DNA from 3 places in the Flavonifractor sp. HCP28S3_F3 genome. Region 2 is predicted to be linked to each of the others. Evidence: riboswitches for the same ligand, from Rfam matches in the RefSeq annotation. Region 2 holds a riboswitch; each other region holds the start of a gene.
The links. A riboswitch is a leader RNA that binds a small molecule or an ion and turns the genes downstream of it on or off. The one in region 2 is predicted to bind cobalamin.
Positions count from the first base shown of each region.

Region 1: linked by a shared signal. The riboswitch ahead of ACTNB1_RS09420 (S-layer homology domain-containing protein) and the one ahead of cbiD (cobalt-precorrin-5B (C(1))-methyltransferase CbiD) in region 2 are both predicted to bind cobalamin.
Region 3: linked by a shared signal. The riboswitch ahead of ACTNB1_RS09415 (homing endonuclease associated repeat-containing protein) and the one ahead of cbiD (cobalt-precorrin-5B (C(1))-methyltransferase CbiD) in region 2 are both predicted to bind cobalamin.

Region 1 is NZ_JBQHUF010000009.1:57,580-62,411, reverse strand. It holds gene ACTNB1_RS09440 (FecCD family ABC transporter permease) at 1-968, shown strand, start outside; gene ACTNB1_RS09435 (ABC transporter ATP-binding protein) at 981-1,748, shown strand; gene ACTNB1_RS09430 (hypothetical protein) at 1,815-2,111, opposite strand; gene ACTNB1_RS09425 (cysteine-rich small domain-containing protein) at 2,127-2,405, opposite strand; cobalamin riboswitch at 3,097-3,357, shown strand; gene ACTNB1_RS09420 (S-layer homology domain-containing protein) at 3,546-4,832, shown strand, end outside.
Region 2 is NZ_JBQHUF010000003.1:13,496-18,327, reverse strand. It holds gene cobJ (precorrin-3B C(17)-methyltransferase) at 1-487, opposite strand, end outside; gene ACTNB1_RS04045 (cobalt-precorrin 5A hydrolase) at 484-1,473, opposite strand; gene cobM (precorrin-4 C(11)-methyltransferase) at 1,470-2,225, opposite strand; gene cbiD (cobalt-precorrin-5B (C(1))-methyltransferase CbiD) at 2,235-3,371, opposite strand; cobalamin riboswitch at 3,463-3,643, opposite strand; gene ACTNB1_RS04030 (helix-turn-helix domain-containing protein) at 3,701-3,805, opposite strand; partial or broken gene ACTNB1_RS04025 (sigma 54-interacting transcriptional regulator) at 4,114-4,832, opposite strand, start outside.
Region 3 is NZ_JBQHUF010000009.1:48,331-53,162, reverse strand. It holds gene ACTNB1_RS09420 (S-layer homology domain-containing protein) at 1-1,640, shown strand, start outside; cobalamin riboswitch at 1,845-1,980, shown strand; gene ACTNB1_RS09415 (homing endonuclease associated repeat-containing protein) at 2,175-2,753, shown strand; cobalamin riboswitch at 2,756-2,980, shown strand; gene ACTNB1_RS09410 (S-layer homology domain-containing protein) at 3,090-4,832, shown strand, end outside.

The DNA of each region.
Region 1 (4,832 bases), on a different contig from region 2:
TGGTGGGCAGTATCGCCGTCGGCTCTGTGAATCTCTCTCCCGGACAGGTGGCAGAGATTTTGATGGCCAAGCTGTCCGGCGGCTCCGGAACCGTTGACCCAAATCTGAGCGCCATCGTATGGGAGATGCGCTTTCCGAGGGCGGTGCTGGCCTTTCTGACCGGCGCGGCTCTGTCCGCCAGCGGTACAGTCATGCAGTCCATTTTGAAAAATCCGCTTGCGTCCTCCTATACCCTGGGCGTTTCCTCCGGCGCCAGCCTCTGCGCAGCTCTGGTGATGGTCACCGGCGTTACGTTCCCGCTTCTGGGAAGCCTGTTCACCCTGCCGGCAGCGGGTTTTGCCGGGGGGCTGGCCACGGTGTTTCTGGCCCTGGCCTTTGCCGCCCGGTTGGACGGCAAGATGGAGAATCAGACGGTCATCCTGGTGGGTATGGTGTTCTCTCTCTTTGTCAACGCCATTCTGACGCTGATCACCGCCCTGTCCCGGGAGCACCTGCAGCAGATGGTCTTCTGGCAGATGGGCGGCTTCACCGGCCGGAACTGGTCCCATGTGGCAGTGATGTTCCCGGTTCTGGTCCTCTCCATGCTGGTATTGCAGCGCTTTACTCCGGAGATGGATATCATGAGCTTTGGAGAGGAGCAGGCCATGTCCATCGGCGTGGATCTCAAGCGGATCAAGCTCCTTTTGATCGGCATTGCCGCCCTGCTGACCGGCACGGCAGTGTCGCTGGTGGGTGTTATTGGCTTTGTGGATCTAATCGCGCCTCATGTTGTGCGGCGGATCTTCGGTTCCTCCCACCGTCTGGTGCTGCCCTTGTCCGCCTTGTTCGGCGGCACATTTCTGATGTTGGCGGAGTTGGTTTCCCGCACGGTGATGGCGCCCACGATTATTCCTGTAGGAGCGGTGACAGCACTGGTAGGCGCTCCCTTCTTCGCACTGGTGTTCTTCCGCGGCAGAAAGCTGAAATGAGGTGGAGTTTGTATGCTGCATCTGAAAAATATTTGTGCCGGATATGGAAACGGAGATATTCTGCACGATATTACCTTTGATCTGCCTCTGGGACAAAATCTGTGCATTCTGGGGCCTAATGGCTGCGGGAAAAGCACATTGCTGCGTACCATCTCCGGTCTTCTGGACTGCCGTGGGGAACTGACCCTGGATGGGAAGCCGGTGGCCGCCATGCGCCGGCCGGAGATTGCGTCTCACATGGCCATGATGAGCCAAATGAGCACCGTCTATTTTTCTTTTTCGGTCTTTGAAACAGTGATGATGGGCCGGTATCAGAAGCTGCGCCGGGGACTTTTTGCATCCCCGTCCAGAGAGGACAAGCAGTGTGTGGAGCAGTATCTGCGGGCCACCGGGTTGGAGCCGCTGCGGGAGTGTCAGATCTCCGAGCTGTCGGGCGGCCAGCTTCAGCGGGTATTTTTGGCCCGGACGCTGGCCCAGGAACCGGAGATCATTTTACTGGACGAGCCCACCAACCACCTGGATCTGAAGCACCAGACAGAGCTGGTGAGCTATCTTAAAAACTGGTCTCAGGAAAAAGGACGGACTGTCATCGGCGTACTCCACGACATCAACCTCTCCCTGATGCTCTCCGAGCAGCTTTTGTTTTTGAAAAATGGTTCTGTGGCAGGGATGGGGCCTGCCAATATGCTTCTAACAAGAGAGTTTCTCCATGAAGTTTATGATATGGACGTAGCCTCATATATGATGGCCTCCCTCAAGCGTTGGGAGCAGGTATCTTAACGGTATTCGGACATGCAGAAAAGCACATGGCCTGTCCCTGCGTCGGGTACAGGCCATGTGCTTTTTCTATTTTTCCCAGGGCGTGTACAGACAATAGGCCGGACAGAGCTCGCCCATATAGATCCATACATTTTCTCCCATTTCGATGGGCTCCCCGAAAACCAGGTTAGGAACCATCAGCTTCAGAGTGGTGCGTTTGAGACCCTTGATGTTTTCCCCCTCCTGAGTGGGAGCCTTGCTGAAATCCTCAATCCGCTGGGCCAGATCGCTGATTCCCAGCTCCCGGGAGAGCCGGGGGATTACCTCATCCTTTACGGCGTATACCACATGATCCGGATTTTCAAACCAGGTTCGACTTATCATAACGCTTGCCTCCTGTCAGTTGGTTTTTTGCGCCAGTTTTTTGATCTCGCCATACTTGCCGATGATATAGTCATAGCCCTCCCTGCGATGGGGAATCAAGCAGCCGCTGCAATCCTTAATCCCCCCAGCAATATAGGTGAAGTTTCCGCCGCATTTATCTCCCAGTGCATACAGCGGGCAGTAGCAGAACAGGCAGTTAAAGTTTTCCGGGTCATTGGTGGAATGGCAGGGGAAGTATTCGCATTTGCTGTTGGAAAAGAACTGAAAGTGCTTTTCGGACGTCGATGATTCCATACCGCTTCTCCTTTCATTTTACTGACTGATACATCACTCATGATATACTGACCGGCGGTGAAACAGAAAAAGGAGGTGCCCGGGCGGCACCTCCTTCTGACAAAAACACGCTGGCCCTAACAAGAAGGCCAGCGAGCAAAGCAACGTACACAACGGAGGACACGCCCGCTGTTTCCCCCTGCATCCTGCCATGGTGCAAGTCTCCTGACTTACGTTATGAGAGCTTGGCTCTCTGCGTCCATTTCCTACCTTCTCACAGGGTCTTCCCCCGCAATGGCGGACTTTCGTCCAGACGGCATACGCCGCTTCGGAATGGCCTCACGTACACAGTGCCGGTCGCGCGGGACTTGGATATCCCATTCGTTTTAGCTGCTGCCTGATCCTTGTCGGCAGGATCGTTACAGCAAACAGCCACACCATGCAATAGATACAGTGATATGAAATTTTCAAACCGGCGGCAAACGCCGGGCCTGGAACCAAGAATGGATTTAAATATAGCATAGCACGCCTTGTGCAGGTTGTCAAATGCTCTTTAATTTGTTTAGAAACAGGGCTCCAAGGGCTCCTTTCTGAAGAAATTTAAAAAATAGCAAAAACAGAATAGCATTTTGATACGGCTTGTGCTATAATGCAAAAGCAACAAGGAAAATTAAATATGAAATCCGGCTTTTGTGGCAAATGCGCGACCCGGCTCCTATGAGCTGGACACGCATCCTTGTTTCTGAACAAGGGAATCAGGTGAGAATCCTGGACATGTTTCGTCCGTGACCCGTCCGTGAAAACGGCGGCAAAGGGGCGATTCTATAGCTGTGATTGTGGAGCAAATCCGTTTTCTGCGAAAGCAGGTCACTGGCGGCTGTAATGGCTTAGCTGGGAAGGCGGCGGATTTGCGTTGGCGGGCATAGCTCCGCCTGGACACATCAGTCAGAAGACCTACTAAGAGCTTACCCCCGGATCTCCGGGGCTGCTCTGACAAAAAATGCCTTATGCGGCAGCACGTTTGTGCTGTCGCTTTCACGCAGTGACGACACAGGAGCGGACAGAATTGTCCGCTCCTTTTTTGTCAGGTACGGCCCCGTTCCAAAAGCCCTGTTTTTTGAAAACAGTTTTTATAAAAATGGTTTGAAGGAGTGGAGCTTTGTGAAAAAAAGGATTCTTTCGTTTTTTCTGGTGCTGTGCCTGACCCTCGGACTTCTGCCGTCGGCGGCACTGGCCGCAGAAACGGCACAGCCGGTGTCCAGCGTCGGTGAGTTTGCCGCCATGGAGCCGGATGGAAACTACGTTTTGACAGATGATATTACAGTGTCTTCCCCCTACGGGCAGCCTTTCAGCGGCAGCTTTGACGGTGGAGGGCACAAGGTAACCCTCACCATTTCCGGCGACAGCAAGCTGGGGCTCTTTTCCGAGCTGTCCTCCGGCGCGACCGTCCGCAATATCATCACTGACGGTTCGGTCAGCGGTACCAGTCAGGTGGGCGGCATCGCGGGCCTCAGCTCCGGTACGATTGAAAACTGTTTGAATACGGCGTCCATCACCGCCGGCAGCAAGTATGCGGGCGGCATCGCAGGACAGTGTACCGGCGGCAGTATCACCGGCTGCGGCAATACCGGAAGTGTGGCGCTCAGCGGAACTGACCAGTACGCTGGCGGCATTGCCGGTCAAACCAAGGCCACTGCCATTACCAACTGCTATAACCAGGGTGAGATTTCCAGTCAACGGAACCGTTCCGGTGCAAACCTGGGCGGTATCGTCGGCTACGCAGGAGATGATTACGGTCGCGGCAGCAGCCTGAACAACTGTTATAGCACCGGCGCCATTACTGTGCAGGAAAAGGCCACCAATTTTGGTGCTATTGCCGGATGGATGTACAATTCCACAGCGGAAAACTGCTATTATCTGGACTCCAGCTGCACCACCGGTACCAACGGCAACAACCAGACGGCTGCCGCTAAAATATCGGAGGAGATGAAGGGTGCGGATTTTGCCGCCGCGTTGGGCGAGGGCTTCCGGGTCAAGGCCGGGGAGTATCCGGTTCTGTCCTGGCAGATCTCTACCGCTTCCACTGTGTTTACCATTGCACCGTCCGCGGCGGAGCTGACCATCCGCAGTGGTGACACCGTCGTGTATTCCTCCAACCAGGGGGAGAGGCGAACCGCCTCCCTGGCCGCCGGCAGCTACACCTACACGGTCAGCTGTGAGGGCTATACGACCCAGAACGGAGAGCTTACCATTTCCGAAGCTCAGGCCAACAGCAGTGCGGAAATCCAGGTGGGCTCCATCATCCTGGAACACGACGAGAGCCAGTGGGGCACCTTGAGCTTTCAGGTTGACGGTGCGGAGGATTATACAATTACCGTGACGCTGGATGGCCAGGAAATGGCCGCCGGGGAAAACGGAGCTTATACGCTGCTCCTGAACAAGACCTAT
Region 2 (4,832 bases):
TGGAGGGGTTATAGAGGCAGATGACAAAGTCCGCCTGGGCGGCGGCGCTCAAACGCTTCTCGATCTTCTCCCAGGGGGTGAGCAGGTCGGACAGAGAGATGACGGCAAAGTCGTGGGTCAGGGGCGCACCCAGCACGGCGGCTCCGCCGCAGGCGGCGGTGATGCCGGGCACCACTTCAATCTCGATGGGGTCATACTCCTGGGCCACCTCGTAAATGAGGCCAGCCATACCGTAGACACCGGAGTCTCCGGAGCACACCACGGCCACGTTTTTGCCGGTGCAGGCGGCCTCCACGGCGGCCCGGCAGCGGTCTACCTCCCGGCGCATGCCGGTGGACAGCACCTCTTTCTCGGGGAAATCAGGCCGTATCAGGTCAATATAAGCGGTATAGCCCACGATAAGGTCACAGACCTCCAAAGCGGCTCTGGCCCGGCCGGTGAGATCCACGCCGCCGCCGGGGCCCAGTCCGATGACAGTTACTTTCATACAATCTTCCTTCCCGCCACCGCTGCGGTGACGCCGTTTTTTGCCTGTTTGGGCACCAGAATGGCGCCTCCCGCCAGCACAGCCGCCCGCTCGCACACGTTGTCCACGCCGGTGATCCCCTTCACAAAGTCGGAGGGGGTAAAGTCGCCCTCCACCGCCGCCAGTTCCGCCGCAGAATAGACGGACAGGGGCAGGTCATGGGCGGCACAAAAGGCCAGCAGGCCGGGCTCGTTTTGTTTCAGATCAATGGTGGCTACCCGCTCCACAGCGGCAGGTTCATACCCCGCCAGGGCGGCGGACACCGCCTCCTCAATGGCCGCCCGGGGCGTACCCCTCCGGCAACCGATGCCCAGAATCAATCCTTTTGGAACCAGCCGCAGGGTGCGGGCAAAGGGGCCGTTCCCGGTCTTCCAAGTGACCCACACCCCAAGCTCCGCCGGGCTGACCGTCAGCCCCTGCGGGCAGGGATGGCCGAAGTCGCTGGCAAAGCCCACGCTCTTGCCCTCCAGCAGAGCGGCGGACACCTCTTTGGCAAGTGTCCGGTCCGTAATGGCCATATCCCGCTTCCTGGCCCACACGTCCACGGCGAACAGGCCGTTGACGTCGGTGGCGGTGGAGATGGCCGCCTGGCCGCCGGTGAGAGCCGCCACCCGGAGGGCCAGCTCATTGGCCCCGCCCACGTGACCGGAGAGGAGGGGTACCACAAACCGCCCCGCCTCGTCCACGCTCACCACGGCAGGATCAGTGAATTTATCCTTTACATGGGGGGCAATGGCCCGGACGGCGATGCCGCAGGCTCCCACAAAAATGAGGGCGTCCTTTTCCCCCCACATCCGCGCCGTCCAGCCCTCTAGGCTGTCATAGGCCTCCGCCCCAACCTCAGCGGCAAACCGGGCGGGCACATGGAGGGAGGCGTCCAGCGCCTCCGCCAGCTTCTTTCCCAGGGTCGCGCCCCGGCGTGTAAAAGCCAGAATGGCCGCTGTCACTTGCTGGCCTCCCGGAACTCATGGGTGAAGGTGGGGTCGTACAGCTTGGATCTTTCGTATTTTTCACCCAGGAAATTACCAATGGTAATCAACGCCGTCTTGGTGACGTGGTTTTCCCGTGCGGTCTGGGCCAGGGTAGACACGGTGCAGCGGTACACCTTTTCCTCCGGCCAGGTGGCCTTATAGACAATGGCCGCCGGAGTGTCGGGGGCATAGCCGCCCGCCGCCAGCTCTTTTTCCACATCCTCCAGCAGTCCGGTGGACAAAAAGAGCACCATGGTGCAGCCGTGAGAGGCCATCTTGCGCAGCTGTTCTCCCTCGGGCACCGGCGTGCGGCCCGCCATGCGGGTAATGATGACGGACTGTGATACGTCGGGCAGAGTATACTCCGCGCAAAGGGCGGCGGCGGCTCCGGAGAAGGAGGACACGCCGGGGGTCACGTTATAGCTGATGCCCAGCTTATCCAACTCGTCCATCTGCTCCCGGTGGGCACCGTAGAGAGAGGGGTCGCCGGTGTGGAGGCGGGCGGTGGTGCCACCCTTTTCCTCGGTGGCTTTCATCACCTCGATGACTTCTTCCAGGGTCATCTTGGCGCTGTCGTACACCTGGCAGCCCTCTTTTTTATAGTCCAGCAGAGCGGGATTCACCAGGGAGCCGGCGTAGATGATGACGTCGGCCTCCCCCAGCAGCTTGGCTCCCCGCACGGTGATGAGATCGGCCCCGCCGGGGCCCGCGCCGATAAAATGTACCATAAGTTCCTCCTATACCCGGTGGAGGGCCAGCAGCCGGTCCGCCCCCGATGTTTTTCCCAAAATACCGTATTGATTGGAGAAGAAGACCGCTTCGATCTCCAGCTCCGGCCCCGCCCTGTGGCGGAGCTGATCCTCCAGGGCCGCCCCGATGGAGGCCATCACCGGCTCCAGCAGGCCGGCCTTTTTCAGCAGCTCCACCCCTGCGTCGGTGGTGGGACTGTCAAACAGGGCCCGGAGCAGCTCCGGCGAACCTCCCGCCAGGGCGGCGTGGGCGGTGAGGGTCTCCCGCCGCCCGTCGGCCACCCTGGAGTGGGTGTTCATGCTGCCCGCCGCCGCCTTGATGAGCTTACCCAGGTGACCCACCAGCAACAGAGAGGAAAAACCCAGCCCGGCGGCATGGTCGATGGCCATGCCCAGGTAGTTGCTGCAGGTGCAGCGGTGGGTGAGATCCAGGCCCAGGGTTCCCTCCGCGAAAGAGTCTCCGTAGTTGCCGGGAGTCATCAGCAGATCTGTCACTCCGGCAGCCCGGGCCATGTCCTGTTCCAGATACAGCGAGTCGATGAGGGCAGCCTCACTCATGGGCCGGACGATGCCGCTGGTGCCCAGGATGGAGATGCCCCCCTCAATGCCCAGCCGGGGATTGAAGGTGTGACCCGCCAGTTTTTCTCCCTCGGGCACGGAGACCGTCACCAACACGCCGCCGGTATAGCCCGCCTCCGCCATGACCCGCTCCGCCTGCTCCCGAATCATCCGCCGGGGGGTGGAGTTGATAGCCGCCTGGCCCACCGGCTGGTCCAGGCCGGGCCGGGTGACCCTGCCCACGCCCGTGCCGCCGTCAATGGCAACACCGGGAGCATCTGTCCGCTCCGCCCGGGCATAGATCAGGGCACCGTCGGTGACGTCCGGGTCGTCCCCGCCGTCCTTCCGGACGGCGCAGGAGGCCCAGTCCGGCCCGGCGGCGTGATCCAGCAGCTCAGCCTCCACGCTGATCCCGGCAGGGGTATCCACCCGCACGGCAGGCAGGGCCTCCCCAGTCAAGAGCCGCCGGACCGCTCCGGCGGCCGCGGCGGCGGCACAGGTGCCGGTGGTATAGCCGCAGCGCAGCCTCTCCTTCCCCACAGGGAGGTAGACCTCCAGTTTCGCCATGCCGCACCTCCACTTCAAAAGAAAAAAAGCCCTCCCTGGATGAGGGAGGGCTTTGTAGCCAAAACCTGCCGCACCTCTCCACCTCAGAGCTACGCAAACGCATCTTACAGTGGGTCTCCTGGCTTGCGCTTCTTCCTCCGGCACGCCTTCTCAGCCCTGAGGGCCAATGGCTCATGCGCCTTCGTCCACGCTTACAGTAGAGGTAAGACTGCGCCGGATTCTCACCGGCTTCCCCTGATGCGGTACTCCGCGGCTGTAAGTGCTTTCAATTCAGTACAGGCTATTATATCAGTATCTCCAAAAAAACGCAAGGAAAAAGCTAGGTTTTCCTACAACAGGCCGTATTTTTTCAGCTTATACTGGAGCGTCCTACGGGAGATTCCCAGATACTGGGCCGTCTTCTCCCGGTGGCCTTTGTTGAGGCGCAGAGCCATCTGGATCTTGAGATATTCCTCGTTCTGCTCCTTATCCTGCTGGCTATTGTCCCCGGGCCCGCATATCCCGGCTCCAGCATACCGGCGGGCACCTGGTTGATCTTTACCACAGACGACTCGCTCATGACCACCATATGCTCTACCAGGTTGCGCAGCTCCCGGATGTTGCCTGGCCACTCGTAATGGTTTAGAATCTGATACACACTTTTGGAAAACTCCTTTTTTAAGCCGTATTTCCGGCAGAATTTTTCCAAAAAATGATCTGCCAGGGGCGTGATATCCTCCTTGCGCTCCCGCAGAGGCGGAATGGTAATGGGAATGACGTTCAGACGATAATAGAGATCCATGCGGAAGGTACCCTCCTTCACGCACTGGCTCAGCGGGACGTTGGACGCGCAGATCAGTCGGAAATCCACCTCCCGGGGCTTGACGGAGCCTACCCGGATCACCGTTTTGGTCTCCAACACCCGCAGCAGCTTGGCCTGAAGGGCCAGGGACATGGAGTTCACCTCGTCCAGCATCAGGGTATTATGATTGGCCGCCTCGATCAGGCCGATCTTTCCGCTGGAAGCGGCCCCGGTAAACGCGCCTTTCTCATAGCCGAACAGCTCCGCCTCCAGCAGAGATTCCGGCAGAGAAGCGCAGTTGATGGCCACCATGTCCCGGTCTCGATATGGACTGTTGTGGTGGATATACTCAGCCACCACCTCTTTTCCGGTACCTGATTCCCCCAGCAGGAGCACAGTAGCGTCGGTCTGGGCCGCCCGGGCAGCACTGGCGAGCACCGCGCTCATGGCAGCGCTCTCGGCTATAACTGCACCGTGCTTGTCCTCCTGCCCCATCAGGGAGGATGATATGGCATTGAGGGCCTGTGCCTGACTGTATTTCCGGTTCATAGCGTCTATTTCGATCTGACAGGAAATAGCATAGACGATCTCGCCCTGGGCGTCAAAAATAGGAGACACCGTGACCAATCGTCCCACTCGTTTTCCGTCCGCTGAGATGGTGGTGTGGATCTGAGTCACCG
Region 3 (4,832 bases), on a different contig from region 2:
TGGGAGAGAAGACGTTTTCCCTGACCGTGCAGCCGTTGACAGAGGATGAAATCAACTCCGCTGCGGCGTTCATGGACAGCGTCTGTACGGAGAACGCCTACTGGAACGGCATCCGCGGCAAGAATACGGATAAGACCCAGGTGACAGAGAATCTGGAACCGTTTGCGGAAGTTTTAAAGGGCGACCAGGGGCAGCCGCAGTATATCTACGGCGCGATCAACCTGACCTTCGGCGGAGCGGAAGTGGATGATCTGCCGGGTTACGACCCGATGAACGCCCAGCCGTGGCGGGAGTATCGCTCCAGCCGTCCCACCGTCATCGCCTGCGAAAATCTCCTGGTCACCCGCCCGGAGTACGACACAAAGGTTACGCTGGACAGTGTCCTGACCCACAGCGCATACGGGAAATACTGGGAGAAATTTGGCAGCAATCCGGCTTACGCGCAGTTTGAACAGTTCTATAAACGCCCGGTTTCTGTGACGGTAACAGTAAAGGGAACCAAGGGCGGAGAGAATCCGAATCCCCAGCCGGAACAGATTCAGGCTACGGTTTCTGTCAGCGGCGGCGGCTTCGAAAACTTTGCTGATTTAAGCGCATACACCTTTACCGGCAGCGGTAGTCAGGACTGGACGGCGTGGGATGCGCTGCAGGCGGCCTTGCGTGAGGCGGGATATCGCTATGAGGGCAGCGGCTCCTATGTCAGCGCTGTGACGGATTCCAACGGCGTTACCCTTTCCGAACTGGAGCATGGCGAAGGCAGTGGTTGGATGTACCGTGTCAACGGTACACTGCCGGAGATAACGCTGAACCAGTATTACCTGAGCGACGGCGATAAAATCACCTTCTTCTATACCGGTGACTACCATACAGTTCCCGGAACTCACGGCTATGACGATAACCAGAAAGCGGCCCAGGCGGTGGAAAAACTCATCAACGCCATCGGAACTGTTACCAAGGACAGCGGCGATAAGATCAAAGCGGCCCGGAAAGCATATGATGCCTTGACCGACACCCAGAAGAAGCTGGTTCGCAACTACAACGTACTGACAGAGGCTGAGGCGGCTTTCGCGGCTCTGGATGCCGGTCTGCCTTTCACGGATGTGGATAAGGATGCCTGGTATTTTGAGGCGGTTCAGTACGTCTATAAAAACGGCCTGTTCAACGGCACCAGTACAACAACCTTCTCCCCTGACGCGGAGATGAGCCGCGCCATGCTGGCTGCCGTGCTGTACCGCCTGGCGGGCTCGCCCGCCGGAGACGGTAAAGCCCCGGCCTTCACCGATGTGGCGCCGGATACCTGGTATACTAACGCCGTAGCCTGGGCCAATGGGAACGGCATCGTCACAGGTTACGGAAATGGTCTGTTCGGTGGCACTGACAGTATCACCAGGGAGCAGCTGGTCGTTATGCTTTACCGTTACGCCAAGTTTATGAAGCATGATACAGCCGCAGCTGGTGATCTCTCGGCATTCACTGACGCCGGGAACGCCAGCGACTGGGCAGTTGAGGCTCTGCGCTGGGCATACGCGGAGGGGCTGATCACCGGGCGTACCGCAACCACTATTGTGCCGCAAGGCACCGCTACTCGGGCCGAAGTGGCCATGATTCTGATGCGTTTTGGCGAGGAACTGGCAAAGTAACTGCCTCCTCGTTGAAGCATACTTCCCTCTCAAGGATCTCCGGGATCCACAGCATCCCCAGCTGTGGATCCCGGAAGTCCGATCCTGAGGAAACAGCAAGTTTGACCCAAAGAACCAGCCCGGCAAAAGTCGGCAGTTGAAGACAAGGGCTGCCATAGGTATCCTTGTCTTCGGATTCCCTTGACAACGTCATAAAAAGCGGATAGAATATTTTCGTGAACAGGTCATATGCTTGACATATGCCAACTGACAAGCCGGTGAGAATCCGGCGCAGTCTTACCTCTACTGTATTTGGCTCCGGCCATAAGCCAGGATTGTCAGCCTGTTCCATGGTAATTGATCAAGGTGGTATCCATTGCCGATTTTTGCAGCCATGCCCATGTATGGGGATGGCCAGGGTTTTTGTACATTTTTGATGTGCAAACGCTCGATTTGCAGGGATCGGCAATGGATATCTGCTTTTTGCCGGCAGACACCATTGTCTGCCGGCTTTTTGTTTTCTGAACCGGCAGCAGATCCCGAAACCGGAAGGGGGTGAAGACCGTCAGCAAGCGAAGACAGGCTCGCCCAGCCAGGCTTACGCCGCAAGAGGCAGAACAATATCGCAATTTGATACAGAAATGGGCACAGCAAGCTCCACCAGAGTACGCAGACAACGGCGAAAAGCACCCTTATACATCTCTTACGCTGTCCAGTGGGCTTGGCAGGGCGGTCTATGCCAGTTATTCCGACGAGGATTTGCTGGCTGTTCTGCACGATGCGGCGTCACGCCTGGGACGTGCGCCCACACAGGATGAGGTCTTTTCTCTGTATCGCATCTACCTGAAAGCGCGGTTTGGTACCTGGCCAGGCGCACTGCGGGCAGCCGGGATGCGGCGATTGCCAACACCGGATTTGATTATGCCGGATTGGTCACAGATGCTGGCGGAGGAGCCGGAGATCTGCGGTGCTCTGGAGGATGTGACCCGCCGCAGATGCCGCCTTGGATACCCGCCGCGCAAACGTGATGTACCGCAGGCGAAGATCCTCTGTGAGCGATTCCGTTCGTGGGAGAACGTAATTGCCGCCGCGGAGCATTTTGAGAAATGGCAGGAGGCGAAGATGGATAACTGACAAGTAAATAGAGCATTTGTTGTGGCCCTGTCTCGGCGGAAGCAGAGGGAGGGATGAACAAGGGAATCGGGTGCAAGTCCCGAACGGTAACCGCCGCTGTAAGCGCCGAGACACCGGATCGTTGACGAAAGTCAGTCACTGGGGAGACCTGGGAAGGCAGATCCGGCGTTGTGGGGAATTTCTCCGGAAGCGCAAGTCAGAAGACCTACAAGGAATGCAAAGGGTCGTCGAAATGCGACCCGACCATGGGAACACGGCTGTGGCGATCATTGGGATCTGTCACGGCATTTTTTATGCCCTGGCAGAGCGACACTCAAAAGGAGAGACGGAGCAAATATGAAGAAACGAGTATTGAGCCTGCTGCTGGTGTTTGTCATGGTACTGGGATTGCTGCCCAGCGGTGTACTGGCGGCGGAGGGCGTAACAGAGGTGTCCAGCCAGGAGGACCTGGCCGGAATGACTGACGGCAGCTATGTCCTGACAGCGGATATTGAACTGAGCGGATGGACAGCCATTGACTTTTCCGGAACCCTGGACGGTAATGGCTACACCATTACTGTGGCCGGCCAGCCGCTGTTTAACACCCTGAGCGGCACCGTACAGAACCTCTGCCTGGACGGTGAAGTAGCAGGCGAGGACGATACCGTAGGTGCGCTGGCCCGCACACAGACAGGCGGAACAGTGAATAACTGCTGGTCTGGGGCCGGATATGATTATACCGCGTGGTGCTTTGCCGGGTTTGTTGGCACCATGGCTGGCGGCACCATTAAAAACTGCCTCTCTACAACGGATAACGCCGACTCCGGCTTTGTTGGTGAGGCGACCGGTCTGCCTGTCATTGAAAACTGCTATTATACCCTCTATGACGCTGTATACAATGGCGACTTTACCGATACGAACAACAAGAAAATCAATGCTGACGAATATCCGTATGCCATGGCGCAGCTGAACGCTGTCCACGAGGCCGGGCTGCTGTACTGGGCTATGGACGAGGGCGGCGTGCCCAAGCCGATTGCTTCAGAGAAACCTGCGGCGGATCGCACGGCACTTCAGGAGCTGTACGACAGGGTAAAGGACAATACAAATGCCGTTCCTGACGAAGAAGATGTTACTTATACATCTGAGAGTTGGGAGGCCTTTGTGGCTGCCCGTGACAAGGCAAAAGCCGTTCTGGACAATGCAGACGCCACCCAGGCCGCCATTGATGGGGCAAGGAAGGATTTGCAGGCGGCAATTGACGGCTTAGTTCCCGACCGCACCACGGCAACGGCGGCGGAACGTGTGGCCCTTCAGGACGAGATCGCAAAAGTGCCCAGTGAAAAGGGCCGGTATACCGATGCCAGCTGGTCTGCCGTACAGGCAGCCCTCAAGCCTGCCAAAAACCTTTTACAGAATCCAGCCGCTACTGCGGAAAAGCTGGCCGAGCAGACTGCTTCCCTGAAAAACGCTGTCGACGCTCTGGTTGAGATCGCAGATCCGGCTGCGGTGACGGAGCTGCCGGAGGGCCAGGAGTGGACGATGATTTCCACAGCCGAGGAGCTGGCGGAGCTTTCGACAAAAGGCGGCGCCGGCTACTATAAACTGAAAAACGACATTGTGGACTATGTGGGTACTTACGATCCGTTTGGTACCCAAATCAAGCCTTTCAATGGTGTGCTGGACGGCAATGGCTTTACCGTAACCTTTGCAGGTGCAGACAAGTATCCGAATCCTGTCATCAACACCCTTGGCCCCAGCGGCGTGATTCAGAACCTGGGTGCCAACGGCAGCATCACCAATGTGCCCCTGGTGGATAAGCTCTATGGTAAGCTGATCAACTGCTATTCCTGGGCGGACACCCAATATGGCGGTCTTGTGGGAACGATGTTCTCCGGCTCTGTCATTGCCAACTGCTATGTGTATCAAATGCCCGGCGGCAGCGGCTCCGGCGGGCTGGTAATGACCGGAAACGGCGGACATATTCTCCACAGCTACTGGCCGGAGGGAAAAGCAATTGGCACTGATACCGGTACTTCCATGGTGGACAGTCAGGACGTCGCCAAGCAAAAAGAGGACAGCTTCCGCGCCATGCTCAACACA